3 regions of the Bacteroides sp. RCH18 genome follow, and region 1 is predicted to be linked to each of the others. Evidence: riboswitches for the same ligand, from Rfam matches in the RefSeq annotation. Region 1 holds a riboswitch; each other region holds the start of a gene.
What was found. Region 1 has a riboswitch for thiamine pyrophosphate ahead of thiS (sulfur carrier protein ThiS). Riboswitches for the same ligand answer to the same signal wherever they lie in the genome.
Positions count from the first base shown of each region.

Region 1 (2,270 bases):
AATTGATAATCGGGGCATAACGTATATGAACAACTCTGTATATGCTTTCTCCAAAGCGAATCCAGAGTTGCCTGTTTTCAGCCTGACTGCTACTGCCATCGGTTATTGGGCAATCGGAGGGTATATCCCCCAGTACGACGGAATAGGGAGAAGCATGGGAGAACAGGCTTATCAATTTCTGGACAAGGGGAAAAACAATGTCAGCCACATTCATTTGTTGCCCAACAGATACAAATTTGATGCCAACAAACTGCATGAATGGGGATTTCAGGACAAGAAACTACCTTTCAATTCACTTATCATCAACCAACAGGTGCCTTTCTTTCAGGCATATCGGACGGAAGTGCAATTCATCCTGTTTACCTTCCTTGTACTGATAGGCGGACTGTTTATCTCACTGTATTATTATTACCGGACAAAAATCTTAAAGAATCACCTTGAGAAGACTACAGCCCAATTAAGGGAAGATAAAAAGAAACTGGAATTATCGGAAATTGCGCTACGTCATGCCAAAGAGCGTGCCGAAGAAGCCAATCAACTGAAAAGTGCCTTCGTATCAAATATGAGCCACGAAATACGGACACCGCTGAACGCTATTGTCGGCTTTTCCAGCCTGCTGATCGATACCGTGGAAGCAACGGATGAGCAGAAGGAATATGCGGATATCATCCAGACTAATTCCGAATTGTTATTGCAGCTGATCAGTGATGTACTGGATGTATCACGCTTGGAATCAGGTAAACTGCTGTTCAAGTATGAATGGTGCGAACTGGTAAATCATTGCCAGAACATGATCACACTGACCAGGAAGAACCGGACAAGAGATATAGATGTCAGGCTTCAGATGCCGAAAGAGCCTTATATGCTCTATACCGACCCGCTACGTTTGCAGCAGGTGATCATCAACTTACTGAACAATGCGCTGAAGTTTACTCCCGACGGCGGAAGTATCACGCTGGATTATAAAATAGACGAAGAAGACCAGTGTATGCTGTTCTCTGTGACCGATACAGGCGCGGGCATCCCCGAAGACAAGCAGGAACTGGTATTCCAGCGTTTTGAAAAGCTCAACGAATTTGTGCAGGGAACAGGCTTGGGACTGGCAATCTGCAAACTGACCATACAACGCATGGGAGGCGATATCTGGATTGACAAGAATTATAAGAACGGAGCACGGTTTGTCTTTTCTCATCCTATCAAAAAGCGGGAATCGGAAGAAAAATGAAAAAAAAACGGATAATTTGATGAATCTTTGTTTCTTTTTCGCTTACTTTGCTCCCGTAAAGACAAAGGGGTGCCCCAAAGAGGGGCTGAGATTATACCCTAGGAACCTGAGGCAGTTAGCACTGACGTAGGGATTGTGTTTCTTTCTTATCGCCTTTCTATATAAGCACGCTCTTTGTATTTACTTTCAACTTATTAATACTGATAGGACAATGAAAGTACAAGTTAACAACAAAGAGGTGGAAATGACTCCTGCTTCTACCCTTACACAACTGGCTGCCCAACTGGAACTTCCGGTACAAGGCATCGCTATTGCCGTAAACAACAAAATGATTCCACGTTCCGAATGGGAGAAATTCACGTTACAGGAGAATGATAACCTCGTGGTCATCAAAGCGGCTTGTGGAGGGTAAAAGTATGGTCAGTCTACAATTTATCACCCACCAGACCGATCGGTATACTTATTTCGAATCGGCACTCATGGCACTTGAAGGAGGATGTAAATGGATTCAGCTACGCATGAAGGAAGCTCCGTGTGAAGAGGTGGAAGCTGTTGCCCTCCAACTAAAGCCGCTCTGCAAAGAAAAAGAAGCGATCTTACTTCTGGATGACCACGTCGAACTTGCCAAAAAGCTGGAAGTGGACGGAGTGCATCTGGGCAAAAAAGATATGCCGATAGATCAGGCACGACAATTACTTGGAGAAGCATTTATTATCGGAGGTACGGCAAATACATTCGAGGATGTCGTACAGCACTACCGTGCCGGAGCGGATTACCTCGGCATCGGTCCTTTCCGGTTTACCACTACAAAGAAAAACCTGAGTCCTGTTCTGGGACTGGAAGGTTATACCGCTATTTTATCTCAGATGAAGGAAGCGAATATCGAACTGCCGGTAGTAGCCATCGGAGGAATCACCCGTGAGGATATACCCGCCATACTCGAAACCGGAGTGAACGGAATCGCGCTTTCCGGAACGATTCTTCGGGCGGAGGATCCGGCAGCGGAAACACGAAAGATTTTGAACATGAAACGTATAATCAAATA
Region 1 covers NZ_JBIPTC010000001.1:882,646-884,915, forward strand. Annotated here, with positions in the region: gene ACHLI0_RS03395 (sensor histidine kinase) at 1-1,225, shown strand, start outside; TPP riboswitch at 1,281-1,375, shown strand; gene thiS (sulfur carrier protein ThiS) at 1,437-1,637, shown strand; gene ACHLI0_RS03405 (thiamine phosphate synthase) at 1,642-2,270, shown strand, end outside.

Region 2 (2,270 bases), 1.6 Mb from region 1:
TAATCAGTGACTGTCCGTACTTCCATACCACTTCTCATATACTCCATGAGCAGACTGATGTTTCCTAATGTATGGTCTTCCCGCTTGCCGGTAGCACCTACGATGGCGATTTTCCGTATCCCTTTACTTTGCAGATAATGGACAGCTTTGGTCTGATCATTCGTCTCCTGATCCGAAATTTGAAGGATAATAGAGGAAAAACGCTTTTTATATTCCGGCAGGAGCGAGTCTCCATCGCCTATAATCACGTCGGGAGTATGTCCGCGGGAAATATATTCATTGGCGGCCCCGTCGCAACAAACGACGAATTGGGCTTCTGCCAAAAGACGCAGGGGAAGTTCGTGCGCAGGATATTCACCGTTGGCAAGTATGACGGCTTGGGGTATATAGTGTTCGTTTATCATTGCATGTTCATTATTTTTTTCCATTTGAAGTAGCCAAAGATAGCTATAATGGAGTAAAGTCCGTACAATGCGGAGGTGAAATAGAGATCTTTATAGATATAAAGTCCGCAACAGACGATGTCGACAAGAATCCAGGCAAACCATTGCTCGATGTATTTGCGTGCCAGCATCCACATTCCGACAATGCTCAACGCCGTTGTGAAACTGTCCAGCCACGGAACGTTACTGTCTGTGTATTCGATAAGTATCCGGGCGATGCCGACGAAAGACACGATAAACACAAGGAATAGTGGCAGATAGCATTTCCACGGGGTATGTATAATGGGGAGACTTTTCTTTTCCCCGTGTCCCCACATCCAGAAGAACCATCCGTAGATGGCAGCTATCAGATAGTAGATGTTGATGCCGAAGTCGGCATACAACCCCGCGTCGTAATAAACAAAGATATAAATGGCCGGCATGATGATGCCCGCCAGCCACAGATAGATACTGGCGCGATACTCCAGCCACAGGTAGATAATACCGATAAACGTACCGAATATCTCCAGATAATTCATTTCCATATTTGCTTATTTATTCGTTCTCTACGCCGGCATTACCCGGATCAGATTCTATGGGTATGTTCTCAGCCTGTCATGTTAGGGCACCCCTATTGCGTGAATCGGCGGTAAAATTACGAATTTAGCAGAAGGAAAACAAGGAATCATGTAAAAACAAGTCCTCCGTTGAAAAAACGAAGAGGAGATTTCAGCGGCATTTTTGCAATGCCGTGAAATCTCCTCTTCTCCTCATTTGTCGTGTATTATAAAACTTCTTTTTCTTTGGTCAGTTGCTCTTCATATAGCGTGTTACCGATCGTATATTTGAGGCTGAACTTTTTGGCGGTTGTGTTGTAGGTACTTTCTCCTGAGTCGATAATTACCGGTCCGTTTTCAGTATCCCATGCTTTGATCAAAACTTTCTTTACATCATTAGTGCCTTCCACTATCTGATCCGTGATGGTCAGTTCTATTGTACCCGTTTGGATATCAGCCTTCTCGTCGCTCTCGTTGTTCATGGCATAGAATAGTCTGACAGTGTTGACTCCGGTAGGCTTAATCGTTTTAGGCTTCTGAATCGTCTTCGGAGTTTCTCCTTCTAAGGTGGTATGGCCACTCATCTGGTAACTGCCCGAATAGTCATTCTTTAATTTTAATAGAATCAACATTTTATATCCGGATTCACTTATCGGATATCCTGTTGTACTTTCTATTTCGACGGGGATGACGTATGACTGGTCAATCTTCAGACTTGCTGTCTTTATCAACACAGGAACTTCAGCGGAAATACCTTCAGCGTGCTTGATTACCGTATTCTCCAAAGAAGGAATGGAATATAAATCAGTATCCAATGATTTATAATATTTGTCCTCATTCAGAACGGTCCAGTATTTTTTATTGTAAATATCTACCAACTCTTCATTGATCTTCATTTTTACGTTCACATCTCGGTCTAATGCTAATGTACCGGAACTGCTGACCGTGAAATAAGTTTTCACTTCTTCGTTACTGTAGCTTACTTCTGTGGTCCATACTCGGTTGTAAGCACCGATCAGGTAGATTTCTTTCTGATATTGTTCTTTTTCAAGCAGGTCTTTTTCACAAGAAGTGATGGAGAGCGTTAACAAAGAACAGACCACTATTTTGTATATTGATCTCATTATATGTTCAATTTTATATGATTAATAATCAGTTATATGATGGAAAGGGGAAAGTTACCAATCTCCGAATCCGTCCCATCCTGGATTTTGTTTCAGTTTGGCATTTTTATCCAATACGGCTCTCGGAATAGGATAGAAGTACATCTTCCTGTCAAAGCTGCGTAATG
Region 2 covers NZ_JBIPTC010000001.1:2,521,654-2,523,923, reverse strand. Annotated here, with positions in the region: gene ACHLI0_RS10030 (thiamine diphosphokinase) at 1-404, opposite strand, end outside; gene pnuC (nicotinamide riboside transporter PnuC) at 401-967, opposite strand; TPP riboswitch at 969-1,065, opposite strand; gene ACHLI0_RS10020 (BT_3044 domain-containing protein) at 1,207-2,103, opposite strand; gene ACHLI0_RS10015 (RagB/SusD family nutrient uptake outer membrane protein) at 2,158-2,270, opposite strand, start outside.
Region 2: it holds a riboswitch for thiamine pyrophosphate, as region 1 does, so the genes downstream of both, pnuC (nicotinamide riboside transporter PnuC) here and thiS (sulfur carrier protein ThiS) in region 1, are expected to answer to the same signal.

Region 3 (2,270 bases), 1.6 Mb from region 1:
CTTTTGCAGATAGTTATCCGTCTGGTCGGCATAATAATGTTTTTCATTATCGTCTCCGGTATATTCGCCGCAAGGGTTATACCGTCTTCCGTGTTCTTCCATTTCTGCTTTAGTGGCATATCCCCAGGCATGATACGTCTTTTCTTTTCCTGTGAATGCGATCAGTTTGACAGACGTATTTTCGGCGAAATATCCTCCTTGCAGATAGTAAGAGTTGAGATTGACGGAGGCGCGGTCGATGTATCCGTCCGTACCGATGTTGGAAAGTCGGGCATCGAATGTCCAGTGATTGTTCAGTAGTCCGGTTCCCACTTTTACAGTTTCCTTGTGGGTGTTGAAAGAACCATAGGAACCGTTGAACTCGGCATACGGTTTCATGGATGCACCTTCGGTCTGCATATTGACACTGGCTCCGAAGGCACCGGCGCCGTTGGTCGATGTTCCTGCGCCACGTTGCACTTGCATATCCTTTACGGAAGAAGAGAAGTCGGGCATATTTACCCAGAACAGATTGTGGCTTTCGGCATCGTTCATCGGAATGCCGTTTACAGTGATGTTGATACGCGTGCCGTCAGTGCCTCGTACACGAAGAGTCGTATAGCCGATGCCCGATCCCGCATCCGATGTGGTCAGTGTGGAAGGAGTCATGCTCAGCAGGTAGGGAATATCCTGCCCGAAGTTCACTTTTTTAAGTTCGGCTTTGCCTATATTGGTAAATGCTACGGGAGTTTTTGCTGTAGCACGTGTGGATACTACCTGCACTTCTTGCAGGTTGATTACTTTCAGACTATCCTTTGCACTCGTTTGTGCATGGACAGAGAAGCCTGCGCCCAATAAGGCGACGGCCATCATCATCATTTTTTTCATCTTGCTTATTAATTAGTTCTCTACGCCGGCATTACCCGGTTCAGATTCTATGGGTATGTTCTCAGCCCGTCATGTTAAGGCACCCCTACTTAGTGAATCGTTGGCAAAATTACTGCTTTTGCGGGAGGAAAGCAAAAAAAACTTTTAGATTTGCTAAAAACAATATAACTTTGTAGTTTGTTGAAATATGACAAGTCAGCTATTTATTCATTTTAATATAATTATCAAATTATGCTACTATTATTTCAGGCGACAGCAACACAGCTTGCGGATTCTACACAAATCGCCGCAGATAAATTAATGGAAGAAGCGATAGCCAATGCGGACGGATTGGACAAGCTTTCTCTGATCACCCAGCAATTGGTAGATTTCGGTATCCGTGCCGGAGAACGCATCCTGATTGCTACCCTTGTCTTCATCGTAGGACGTTTCCTGATTTCGATGCTTAACCGGTTTGTCGGACGTCTGATGGACAGAAGAAAAGTGGATATAAGCATCAAGACTTTTGTGAAGAGTCTGGTAAATATTCTGCTGACCATTCTGTTGATTATTTCTGTAGTCGGTGCTTTGGGAGTCGAAACAACTTCATTTGCAGCCCTGTTGGCTTCTGCCGGTGTGGCTGTCGGTATGGCGCTGTCCGGTAATTTGCAGAACTTTGCCGGCGGACTGATCGTATTGCTCTTCAAGCCTTATAAGGTAGGAGACTGGATTGAAAGTCAGGGAGTTTCCGGAACGGTTAAGGAAATACAGATATTTCACACCATTCTGACTACCGGAGATAATAAAGTGATTTATATACCGAACGGTGCAATGAGCAGTGGAGTGGTGACAAACTATAATACACAGACAACGCGCCGTGTAGAATGGATTGTTGGCGTGGATTATGGAGAAGATTATAATAAGGTACAGCAGATTGTCCGTGATATACTGACGGCCGACAAGCGTATTCTGACTGATCCCGCCCCGTTTATTGCCCTTCATGCGCTGGATGCCAGCAGTGTGAATGTGGTAGTCCGTGTGTGGGTGAATACGGCAGATTACTGGGGAGTTTATTTTGATATAAACAAGACTATTTATGAAACCTTTAATGAAAAAGGCATCAACTTCCCGTTCCCGCAACTTACCGTACATCAGGGAAACTGATCACTATACAATATATGCTAAAACGAGAGAGTTTCACTTCGGTGAGACTCTCTCATTTTATATGAACAAATTGTCTGGTGTGATTGGAAAATTTCTTTTTATTTGATGCCGAAATCCTCAGCAAATTCATATCGGTCTTCTTTGATCCCCAGTACATGGTTGATTTTCCTTCTTTTTTCAAGGTCCTTAAAGTAGCTTTCTACGACCTGATAGAGATCAAAATTGCTGGTTGATCCTGCGGCAAGATCGAGTGACTCCAC
Region 3 covers NZ_JBIPTC010000001.1:2,507,170-2,509,439, reverse strand. Annotated here, with positions in the region: gene ACHLI0_RS09995 (TonB-dependent receptor) at 1-867, opposite strand, end outside; TPP riboswitch at 868-964, opposite strand; gene ACHLI0_RS09990 (mechanosensitive ion channel family protein) at 1,099-2,010, shown strand; gene ACHLI0_RS09985 (hypothetical protein) at 2,109-2,270, opposite strand, start outside.
Region 3: it holds a riboswitch for thiamine pyrophosphate, as region 1 does, so the genes downstream of both, ACHLI0_RS09995 (TonB-dependent receptor) here and thiS (sulfur carrier protein ThiS) in region 1, are expected to answer to the same signal.